Regions from separate parts of the Nocardia sp. NPDC060255 genome, predicted to be linked through region 1. Evidence: riboswitches for the same ligand, from Rfam matches in the RefSeq annotation. Region 1 holds a riboswitch; the other holds the start of a gene.
The links. A riboswitch is a leader RNA that binds a small molecule or an ion and turns the genes downstream of it on or off. The one in region 1 is predicted to bind glycine.
Positions count from the first base shown of each region.

Region 2: it holds a riboswitch for glycine, as region 1 does, so the genes downstream of both, glyA (serine hydroxymethyltransferase) here and gcvP (aminomethyl-transferring glycine dehydrogenase) in region 1, are expected to answer to the same signal.

Region 1 covers NZ_JBHXAU010000029.1:91,884-97,569, forward strand. Annotated here, with positions in the region: gene ACFWF1_RS36980 (FHA domain-containing protein) at 76-561, shown strand; gene ACFWF1_RS36985 (MerR family transcriptional regulator) at 656-1,450, shown strand; gene ACFWF1_RS36990 (bifunctional nuclease family protein) at 1,637-2,110, shown strand; gene ACFWF1_RS36995 (MerR family transcriptional regulator) at 2,317-2,910, shown strand; glycine riboswitch at 3,175-3,274, shown strand; gene gcvP (aminomethyl-transferring glycine dehydrogenase) at 3,424-5,686, shown strand, end outside.
Region 2 covers NZ_JBHXAU010000004.1:278,545-284,230, reverse strand. Annotated here, with positions in the region: gene ACFWF1_RS11430 (L-serine ammonia-lyase) at 1-41, opposite strand, end outside; gene glyA (serine hydroxymethyltransferase) at 38-1,330, opposite strand; glycine riboswitch at 1,371-1,464, opposite strand; gene ACFWF1_RS11420 (IclR family transcriptional regulator) at 1,675-2,460, opposite strand; gene ACFWF1_RS11415 (putative nucleotidyltransferase substrate binding domain-containing protein) at 2,473-4,335, opposite strand; gene ACFWF1_RS11410 (GMC family oxidoreductase) at 4,343-5,686, opposite strand, start outside.

The sequences.
Region 1 (5,686 bases):
GACTCGACGGCAGGTCGTGGTGCCACAGGTATCACCTGCTTGCATGGATAATCAGGTTCGAGGAGGAGAGAAACGGTGAGCGAGAACAAAGACCCGGGTTACGGGGAGACCGCGGCCGAGACGACGTCGGTCTTCCGCGCGGATTTCCTGAACGAGGTCGACGCGTCGCGCTCCGGAGAGCCGACCGGTGAACAGCCGGTCCAAGGGGTCGAGGGTCTGCCCGTTGGCGCAGCCCTCCTGGTCGTCAAGCGCGGTCCGAACGCGGGCTCGCGATTCCTGCTGGATCAGCCGACTACGTCGGCGGGCCGCCACCCCGACAGTGACATCTTTCTCGATGACGTCACCGTCAGCCGTCGGCATGCCGAGTTCCGTCAGGACGACGACTCGTTCCAGGTTGTCGATGTCGGCAGCCTGAACGGCACCTATGTGAATCGGGAGCCGGTGGACTCCTCGGAACTCCAGAACGGCGATGAGGTACAGATCGGTAAGTTCCGTCTCGTGTTCCTCACCGGACCGCGGGCCCAGGTCAACGAGCCGTCTGCGGGTGCAGGGAGCCTATGAGCACGCGGCGCTGGGTTCTTTCTCCTCATGAAGGGCTCGGGGTCATGAAGGACTCAGCGCTGTGACCGGCGCGGCGCAGTGGGCGCGCGGAGGCATGTCGATCGGCTCCGTACTCGACCTGTTGCGCCCGGATTTTCCGGACGTCACCATCTCGAAGATCCGCTTCCTCGAAGCGGAAGGCCTGATTCGGCCGGAGCGCACGCCCTCGGGCTACCGCAGATTCTCCATCGCCGATTGTGAACGGCTTCGGTTCGTGCTGACCGCGCAACGCGATCAGTACCTGCCGCTGAAGGTGATCAAGGAACAACTCGAAGCGATCGACAGCGGTGCGGCGACGCTCGGCGTGCGGGAAGCCCGCGCCCGGGCGCACTCCGGCCGTACGGGTGCGTCGGAGTCGGCTGCGGCCGACTCCGAGCACTCCACCGCGCCTGGTGGGAACAGGAACGGCGCCACGGCGCCGAGGAGGCTCGGCGTGGTGCCCAGCGAGATTTCCCCCGACGATCTGCGCTTCGATCACGAAATCCGCATCACCCGCGCGGATCTGCTGGCGCAGGCCGAGATCGACGAGGCCTTCCTCAACGACCTGATCCGCGCGAACCTGATCACTCCCGGCGCCGCCGGATTCTTCGACGGCGACTCGGTGACGCTGGCCAAGACCGCCAAGGCGATGGCCGAATTCGGTTTGGAGGCACGGCATTTGCGTGCATTCAAGCTGGCCGCCGATCGCGAGGCCGCGCTGGTCGCACAGATCGCCGCCCCGATCGCGAAGAGCCGCGACGCCGGCGCGCGCGCCCGAGCCGAAGAAACGGTGCGCGAACTCGCGGCGCTATCGCTGACGCTGCACGCGTGTCTGGTGAAGTCGTCGGTGCGGACGTCGCTGGGCGGCTGAACATCCCGGCCGAACCGTTGACACGGAATCCGTGTCATGTTGCGGTCAGCCAACACGCCGATTTCGGCTGTGCACACGGACCGCTGCCCGCGCGCGGGTTCGCCTAGACTCGTGGTACGGCGAGCTCTGCGGTGGTCGTGCCGGGCGGCCGGCGAGCGGCTGGTGTGAGTAATGGGAGGCAGTGCGATGAGTGAAATGCGTGTGATCGGCATTCGTGTCGAACAGCCACAGAATCAGCCCGTGCTGTTGCTCCGTGAGGTTTCGGGGGATCGGTACCTACCAATCTGGATCGGGCAGGCCGAGGCGACCGCGATCGTGCTGGAGCAGGAGGGGGTGACTCCGATCCGCCCGCTGACCCACGATTTGATCAAGATCCTGATCACCGAGCTCGGGCACACCCTCAAGGAAGTGCGCATCGTCGATCTGCAGGAGGGCACGTTCTACGCGGATCTGGTGTTCGAGAACGATCTGCACATCTCGGCGCGGCCGTCGGATTCGGTAGCGATCGCCTTGCGGGTGGGTTGCCCGATCTATGCCGAGGAGCCGGTGCTCGAGGAGGCCGGGCTGGTGATGCCGGACGAGCGCGAGGACGAGGTGGAGAAGTTCAAGGAATTCCTGGAGTCGGTCTCGCCTGACGATTTCAAGGCCACAGATAGCTGAACAGGACCTTTCCGGCAATCCGGCGTTTTCGCGGGATGACCGGGGGATCAGCCCTTAACCAGAGCTTGAGAGTTTAACCGCGCGTCGCGTTTGGCCTGACGATGGTGCTGCCCTGACAATCAGGGGGAGTAATCTCGATAGTTGGGCCACGTCCGTTTTGGCCAGGTCGTCAGCACAGCAGTGGTCGAAACGGAGCCGGGTCATCGATGAGGCTAGCCGTCGGCGAAGCAAGGGAGTGGTCAGTGGCAGAGGAATCGCAGGATGTAACGCAGCCAGGCCTGTTCCCGGACGACTCGGTTCCCGACGATCTGGTCGGCTACCGGGTTCCCAGTGCATGCCAGGTGGCCGGGATCACCTACCGGCAGCTCGACTACTGGGCGCGTACCGGATTGGTCGTGCCCTCCATTCGCAGCGCCGCCGGCTCGGGGAGCCAGCGCCTGTACTCGTTCAAGGACATCCTGGTCCTGAAGATCGTGAAGCGGCTGCTCGACGCGGGCATCTCGTTACAGAACATCCGCATCGCGGTCGACCATTTACGCAGCAGGGGAGTGCAGGATCTCGCCGGGATCACGCTGTTCTCCGACGGCACCTCGGTATACGAGTGCACCTCGGCCGAGGAGGTAGTCGATTTACTGCAGGGCGGGCAGGGCGTTTTCGGCATCGCGATCAGCGGTGCCATGCACGAACTCACCGGCGCCATCGCCAACTTCCCGGCGGAGCGCGCGTCCGCGGTGACCGAGCGGCCGGAGGACGAGCTGTCCTACCGGCGTAAGGCACGGATGAGTCGCAAGACCGGTTAAAAGTAGACAGACACGACACCCCGCCTCCCCGACATACCGAGGGTAGCGGGGTGTCGTGCTGTGTGGCACTTGATTTTCGGCGATGGGGGCGCGGTCTGGACCGGCCGGTTTGGAACGTATCAAAAACATCAGGTTAAGTAGATATGCGCATCTACATATGTTCCTGGTTGAGAACCCCGCGCACCGGCGTGACCAGCGCGACACCCGCAAGGACGGGACCAGTGACACGTTCCGGCGTGTCGTCGGCTTAAACTGGTGGCGCGCCAACGCCGTGCGGGAGAGTCCCGGGTTCGACAGAGTCCGGGCGCCGAAGGAGCAGCACCTCCCCGTCAATCTCTCAGGCATCAGGGACCGTGCGGGCTTGGGCGCCTCTGGAAAGCGGTGGCTTCGGGCCGCCCGCCCATGGGGAAAGGGGCTCGACCTTCATTGCGGTCGCGCGTCCGAATCTCTCAGGCAACACGACAGAGGGGGAGGGCTGGTACCCGTCGACCGCCGTCGACCCGCCCGACCCACATGGGAGCTGCCGTGACTCGCTCATTCGCCGACCGCCATATCGGACCCGATCGGGGCGAAATCGCCCGGATCCTGGACGTCGTCGGCGTCGACTCGCTGGACGAGCTCGCCACGAAAGCCCTGCCCGCCACCATCCTCGACGGGACCGGCCTGGCCGGATTGCCGCCTGCCGCAACCGAACACGAGGTGCTCGCCGAACTCGCCGGCCTCGCGCATTCGAACACGGTGGCCACGTCGATGATCGGGCTCGGCTACTACGACACGCTGACCCCGCCGGTGCTGGTGCGGAACCTGCTGGAGAACCCGGCCTGGTACACCGCGTACACGCCGTACCAGCCGGAGATCAGTCAGGGCAGGCTCGAGGCGCTGCTCAACTTCCAGACCATGGTGTCGGAGCTGACCGGCATGGACGTGGCCAACGCGTCCATGCTCGACGAGGCCACCGCGGCCGCCGAGGCGATGACGCTGCTGCAGCGGGCCAGCCGGTCCAAGTCGGCGCGGCTTGTCATCGACACCGACCTGTTCCCGCAGACGAAGACCGTGCTGACCACCCGGGCGCAGCCGCTCGGGATCGAGCTGGTGCCTGCGGATCTGGCGTCCGGCGAGTTGCCGGAAGGTGAATTCTTCGGTGTGCTGGTGCAGGCTCCCGGCGCTTCCGGGCGGGTAGTGGACTGGACGTCGGTCATCAGCGCGGCGCACGAGCGTGGTGCGTTGGTCGCTGTGGGTGCGGATCTGCTGGCGATGACGCTGCTCGCCTCGCCGGGCGACCAGGGCGCGGACGTGTGCTTCGGCACCACCCAGCGTTTCGGTGTCCCGCTCGGCTTCGGCGGCCCGCACGCCGGGTATCTGGCAGTGCGCACGGCGTATGCCAGGCAGCTGCCGGGCCGACTGGTCGGTGTCTCGGTGGACGCGGACGGCGATGTCGCCTACCGGCTGGCGCTGCAGACGCGTGAGCAGCACATCCGCCGCGAGAAGGCGACCTCCAACATCTGTACCGCGCAGGTGCTGCTGGCCATCGTCGCGGCGATGTACGCGAGTTACCACGGTGCCGACGGCCTGCGCGAGATCGCGCGTCGGGTGCACCGGCATGCGGCCACCATCGCCGCCGGGCTCGACGGTGCGGTCGTGCACGACACGTTCTTCGACACCGTGCTCGCGCATGTGCCCGGTGGTGCGGAAGCCGTTGTCGCGAAGGCGAAGTCGCGTGGGATCAACCTGCGTCTGGTCGACGGCGATCATGTCGGCATCGCCTGCGACGAGGCGACGACCGAGTCGCATGTCGCGGCCGTGCTCGAATCCTTCGGCACCGCATTGTCTTCCGAGCAGCCCGCACCGGCGCCCGCGGTCGCGATCGAGAACCGCACCTCCGAGTTCCTCGACCATCCGGCATTCACCAAGTACCACACCGAGACCGCCATGCTGCGCTACCTGCGGTCGCTGTCCGACAAGGACATTGCGTTGGACCGCAGCATGATTCCGCTCGGCTCGTGCACCATGAAGCTCAACGCGACCGCCGAGATGGAGGCCATCACCTGGCCCGGCTTCGCCCGCGTGCACCCGTACGCGCCGGTCGAGGACGCGCCGGGCCTGCTGCAGGTGATCCACGACCTGGAGCGGTGGCTGTCCGACATCACCGGCTACGACTCGGTGAGCCTGCAGCCGAACGCGGGTAGCCAGGGCGAGTACGCGGGCCTGCTGGCGATCCGCCGGTACCACCTGGATCGCGGTGACACGCACCGGGATACCTGCCTGATCCCGTCCAGCGCGCACGGCACCAACGCGGCCTCGGCGGCCATGGCCGGGCTGCGCGTCGAGGTGGTCAAGTGCCGCGACAACGGCGACGTCGACCTGGACGACCTGCGGGCCAAGATCGCCGACCACGCCGACCGGCTGGCCTGCATCATGATCACCTACCCGTCCACGCACGGTGTCTACGAGCACGAGGTCGCCGAGTTGTGCGCGCTGGTGCACGACGCCGGTGGCCAGGTGTACGTCGACGGCGCGAACCTGAATGCCCTTGTCGGGCTTGCCCGTCCGGGCCGGTTCGGCGGCGACGTCAGCCACCTGAACCTGCACAAGACCTTCTGCATCCCGCACGGCGGCGGTGGTCCGGGTGTCGGACCGGTGGCGGTGCGCTCGCACCTGGCGCCGTACCTGCCGGGCGATCCGCTGGTGACCGACTCGCACGCGGTGTCGGCCGCCAACTACGGCTCGGCCTCGATCCTGCCGATCACCTGGGCCTACATCCGGATGATGGGCGCGG
Region 2 (5,686 bases), on a different contig from region 1:
CCGATGCCGACCCGGAACAGGTCGAAGACGCTGATCGTCACGCCGGGTTCCGCAGCCCGAGGTACAGCGGGAATCGCTCGGCCAGCGCGTCCACCCGCGCGGTGAGCGCCGCGGCGTCCCCACCGCACAACGCCGTCGCGATGATGTCGGCGACCTCGGCGAACGCCGGGGTGTCGAAGCCGCGCGCGGCCAGCGCGGGCGTGCCGATCCGCAGTCCGGAACTGATCATCGGCGGCCGCGGGTCGAAAGGAATCGCGTTGCGGTTCACCGTGATTCCCAGGTTCTGCAGCAGGTCCTCGGCCTGCTTCCCGTCCAGTTCCGCATCGCGCAGATCGACCAGCACCAGGTGCACATCCGTGCCACCGCTGACCACACCGATACCGGCGCCCCGGCAGTCCTCGGCCACCAGCCGATCGGCGAGCACGCGCGCGCCGACCAGGGTCCGTTCCTGCCGCTCGCGAAACGCCGGTTCCGCCGCCATCTTGAAGGCCACCGCCTTGGCCGCGATCACATGCTCGAGCGGTCCGCCCTGCTGCCCGGGGAACACCGCCGAATCCAGCTTCTTCCCCAAATCCGCTGCGGCGAGGATGAATCCGCCACGCGGCCCACCCAGTGTCTTGTGCGTGGTCGAGGTGACGACATGCGCGTGCGGCACCGGCGACGGATGCAGCCCGGCCGCGACGAGCCCGGCGAAGTGCGCCATATCGACCATCAGATACGCGCCGACCTCATCGGCGATGCGCCGGAATTCGGCGAAGTCGAGGTGCCGAGGGTAGGCCGACCAGCCCGCGACGATGAGCTTCGGCCGATGCTCCTGCGCGAGCCGCGCCACCTCCGCCATGTCGACCAACTGGTCCTCGGCCCGAACATGGTATGCCGCAACGTCATACAGACGACCGGAGAAGTTGGCCTTCATGCCGTGGGTGAGGTGACCGCCGTGGTCCAGCGCCAGCCCGAGGATGCCGTCGCCGGGACGCAGCAGCGCGTGCATCACCGCCGCGTTCGCCTGCGCGCCCGAATGCGGCTGCACGTTGACGTATTCGGCGCCGAACAGCGCGCGCAGCCGCTCGATGGCCAGCGTCTCGATCTGATCTACATACTCACAGCCGCCGTAATACCGGCGTCCCGGATACCCTTCGGCGTACTTGTTGGTGAGCACCGTCCCCTGGGCCTGCATCACCGCGAGCGGCGCGTAGTTCTCCGAGGCGATCATTTCCAGTCCGCGCTGCTGGCGACCGGTCTCCTGATCGACCAGCGCGGCGATGACCGGGTCGAATTCACGCAGCGAGACGTCGAGTTCGGTGCGGAGGGCAGAGCCAGGATCAGCCATGGGGAGCCTTTCGTCGACGCATACGCGCGTGGGGTGTGGCTCCTCCCGCTCTGTCCTATGGCCTGAGAGATTCACGCGGATCGCGTTTGCCCCGTCGGCGAGTGCGTGGTGCACTACTTTTCAGAGTTGCCTTGAGCGCGGCGGTACTGGGCCTGAGAGATTCCCGGGAGGTGTTGCTCCTTCGGCTCTCCATCGCCTGGATGGAGATCTCCCGCTGCGTGTGCGGCGTATTCAGTTGTCGGATACCGCTAGGTGTTGCGTATAGCGCAACAACGGCGTGGCACGCGACTTAGTATTGTCGGCGGCCGCGCGCGTTGTCAATGACGAAACCGTACCCCAGTTCGTCAGCCGAAGTAGCCCAGCCGATGACTGATGTCCGCGGCGCTCGCGATCGCCAGCTCCGCCGTCGACGCGAAGAGATCCGGACCGAGCCGATAGGACGGCCCCGAAACGCTCAGTGCCGCAACGATCATCCCGTTGCTGTCGAAGACGGGCGCGGCGACGGCGTTCAGCCCGATCTCCAGTTCCTCACGCACACTTGCCCATCCGTTCTCCCTGACCGCCACCAACTGCGCCGCCAGATCAGCGACCTTTGTCAGGGTGTGCTCGGTGTACGCCTCCAACTTCGGCCCGACCTGCTTACGCAACACCGCCGGTTCCAGGCCGGACAACAGCACCTTGCCACTCGACGTGGCATGCGCCGGACAGCTCTGCCCGACCCAGGACCGCAGCGCGATCGACCCGGTCCCCGCCGCCTCCACGATATTGATGATCCGATTACCGTCCAGCACAGCGATATTCGTGGTCTCCCCCGTTTCGGCGGCCAGCGCGTTGCACGCGCCCTGACTCTGCCCGACGAGATCGACCTGCGCACTGGTGGATCCGGCCAGCCGGACGATGGAGAAGCCGAGCCGGTACTTGCCGCGGTCGGAGAGTTGCTCGACGTAACCGCGCGATTCCAGCACGGCGATCAGGCGGGAGACGGTAGATTTGTGCACACCGAGTTCGGCGGCGATCTCTGTGACGCCGGCCTGGCCCAGCTTGGCGATGATCTCCATCACGAGCAGTGCGCGGTCGACCGACTGCACCGCAGCGGTCCGGCCCGGGTCCTCACCATCCTGTTTCGCCATGACGCCGTCATTCTAAGCCGATGTCATCGCGATACCTCGAACGCGTCGCTGGACGGCGGCGATCTCCCGCAGCGCGTCGTTGAGCAGGCTCCGATTCAAGGGGGACAACTCCGACATCAGCACGATATCGCCCGGCCGGTGGCCCGCGGACAGCTGCTCGACCTGATGCACCATCCGCATGCGCTGCAGCATGACGAATACTTCGGTGAGCACCGCGGCATCGCGTTCGGCGATCACCCCGGCCGACGCCGCGGCGGCCAACCGCACCGGCGTCGTGGCGGCGGTCACCCCGGCGGCCAGCCCACCCCAGCGCGCGAGGTTGACGATCGGGACCAGCGCGTGACTCTTCAGATCGAACGTGCCGCCGCGCCGGGAGAGCACGTCCCGCAGTGACCGAGCCCGAACCCGCCCGGACAACGCGTCGAGCAACTGCAGGCGCAAAGCATTCGGATAGTCGGCCCGCATCCTGCTGAACACGGCGGGCACCGCATGCAGCGCTGGATCACCCCACACCACCCGCCCATCGATCAGCAGCGACGACATCACCAACCCGCGATCGATAAGCGGATCATCCAGCCAGCGTGCCGCCGCTTTCGTCCAATCCGACCGGGAACGAGCGAATTTCGGTCGCGAGGCGATCGCCCCGTTGCTGTCCGCGGGCAACCCGCACGCGTCGAGAATGGCATGCGTCCGCTCGGCGATCGCACGCAGTTGTGCACTGGCCGTGGACAATTCATCCGCCCACGACAGCGCGCTGTCCACGTCCGAGGACGGCATCGCCTCACGTCGGGCGATGCTGCCGAGCGTCAGCCACGCGAACCCGACGGCCGGTGCCTCAGCCGATTCGGCGAGCGCCAGCTCGAGCGCCTTACGGATCACCGAGTCGATCACGACGGAAAGAATGCCGCTCGTCGCGGACGCTTTCGTCCCGTTGCGGAACAATTCGACTGTGGTACCCGGGATGTCGCGAGCCGCTCGGGCCAGCTGGCTCGCATCCGTCGCCGCGCCGATCGCCCGACGCAGCACGAAGCTCTGCCGCGCCGACGCCGCGAGCAGCTCCGAGTCTTCGAGCACGCCGAGCACCTCGCCCCGCCGCGACACCACCGGCATATGCCGCAGACCGGCCTCCAGCATCTCCATCAGCACGGTCTCGGCGGACAGGTCGGCACTGACCCGCCGAGCCGGTGCACTCATCGCCCCGGCGATCGGCACCTCGACCGACAGCCCCGCCGCCACCACCTTGGCGCGCAGGTCCTGATCGGTGAAAATGCCGAAGTCGCCGTCGGGCAACCGAATCAGCACCGACGACACGCGATGCTCGGTCATCCGGATCACCGCATCCCGGACGCTGGTGTCGGGCGTCACGAAAACCGCTGCCGTCGTGAGGAGTTCACCCGCCGGACGAATGCCGAGCACCTGCGCCATCGGAGTCCGGTTGCCGGACACCGTCTTCCACGCCGAGGACGCCAGAAACGCCAGCCCGTCCGGTTGCGCGAACTGCGCGCGCACCAGCGCGCCGGGCAACCGGATCAGCACGCTGGTTTCGGCTGCCAGCGCGACGAATTCGGCGCTACCGCCGGTCAGCAGCGGCACGTAGCCGAAGATCCCACCGGCCTCGATGGTATCGATCGTGCGGCCGTCGTCGGCGCGGGGTGAACTGGCGGCGTCGGGACCGCTGCGGCGCAGGATGACCCGGCCCGTCCGCAACATCCAGATGTCGTCGGGCACCTGCGTCGAGTAGTCGCTGATCACCGCGCCCGCCGCGAACTCGTGCAGGGACGAGGCCGCGGCGAGGCGGTCGAGTTCGGCGGTCGACATCGATTGGAACGGCGCGTGCCCGCCGAGGAACGCCGCTAGTTCGCCCTCCGCAGGCATCTCCGGCTCACGTGGTCCGGAGGAGATCCGCGCACTTCTCTGCCATGGCCATGACAGTAATGTTCGGGTTCACCGCGGGCAATTTCGGCATCGCGGACGCGTCGACCACCCGCAGCCGCGACACCCCCTTCACCCGTAACTCGGGGTCGAGCACCGCCGTCGGATCGTCGACCGCGCCCATCCTGGCCGTGGCGGCCGGGTGGTAGACGGTGTTGTGGGTGGCGTGGATGTAGCTGATCAACTCGTCGTCGGTGGTGGCGTCCGGTCCCGGGGCGAGTTCGGCGGCGATCCATTCCCGCAGCGGCGCTTGCTCGGCGATCTTGCGGGCCAGCCGCACGCCGGCGAGCATCACCCGTTCGTCGTGGCCGTCCGGATCGGTGAAGTACCGGGGGTCGACCTTCGGCCGGTCCCGGAAGTCGCGGCTGCGCAACCGGATCGTGCCACGTGAGCGGCCCTGCGTGACGTTGGGTGTCAGGCAGAAACCGTTGTCGGTGGTCGGGTAACCACGACGCAGCGTGTTCATATCGAAAGGCACACTGCCGTAATGCATCATCACGTCCGGCACGCGCAGCGACTCGTCGGTCGTGGCGAACAGGCCGATCTCCCACCACTGCGTCGAGGTATCGACCATCGGCCGCGCGGCGTCCCAGAACACCAGGCCTTCCACGTGATCGTCCAGGTTGGCGCCGACGCCGGGCGAGTCGACCAGCACCGGGATGCCGATCTCGCGCAGGTGCTCCGCGGGCCCGATCCCGGACAGCATCAACAACTTCGGCGTATCGATGGCACCGGCGGTGACGATGACCTCGCGCCGTGCCGAGGCCGTGTCGTAACCGATGCCGTCCGGGCGTTGATACCGCACACCGGTCGCGCCGTGCGCGTCGTCGAAGAGGATCTCGCTGACCCAGCAGTCGGTGCGCACCTCGAGATTGGGGCGTTTATCCAGCACCGGGTGCAGATACGCATGCGATGTCGACATGCGCGTACCGTCCTCGGCGGCATTGATCTGGAACCAGCCCGCCCCATTGCGCACGGTGGCACCTCGATTGAACTGCACCGTCGGCAATCCGGCCGCCGCGGCCGCCGCGAGCACCGCAACGCCGCATGGATCGTCCGGCGGCACATCGCGCAGCCGGACCGGACCGCTGCGGCTGTGCTGATCGCCGGGCGCGTCGTTGTTCTCCAGCCGGGTGACATACGGCAACACATCGGCCGCACCCCACCCCTTCGCGCCCAGCGCCGCCCACTCGTCCAGATTCTCGGCGGGCGGCCAGAACGCGATACAGGAGTTGTGCGAGGAACATCCGCCGAGCACCTTCGCGCGCGCATGGCGCAGATAGCTGTTCCCGCG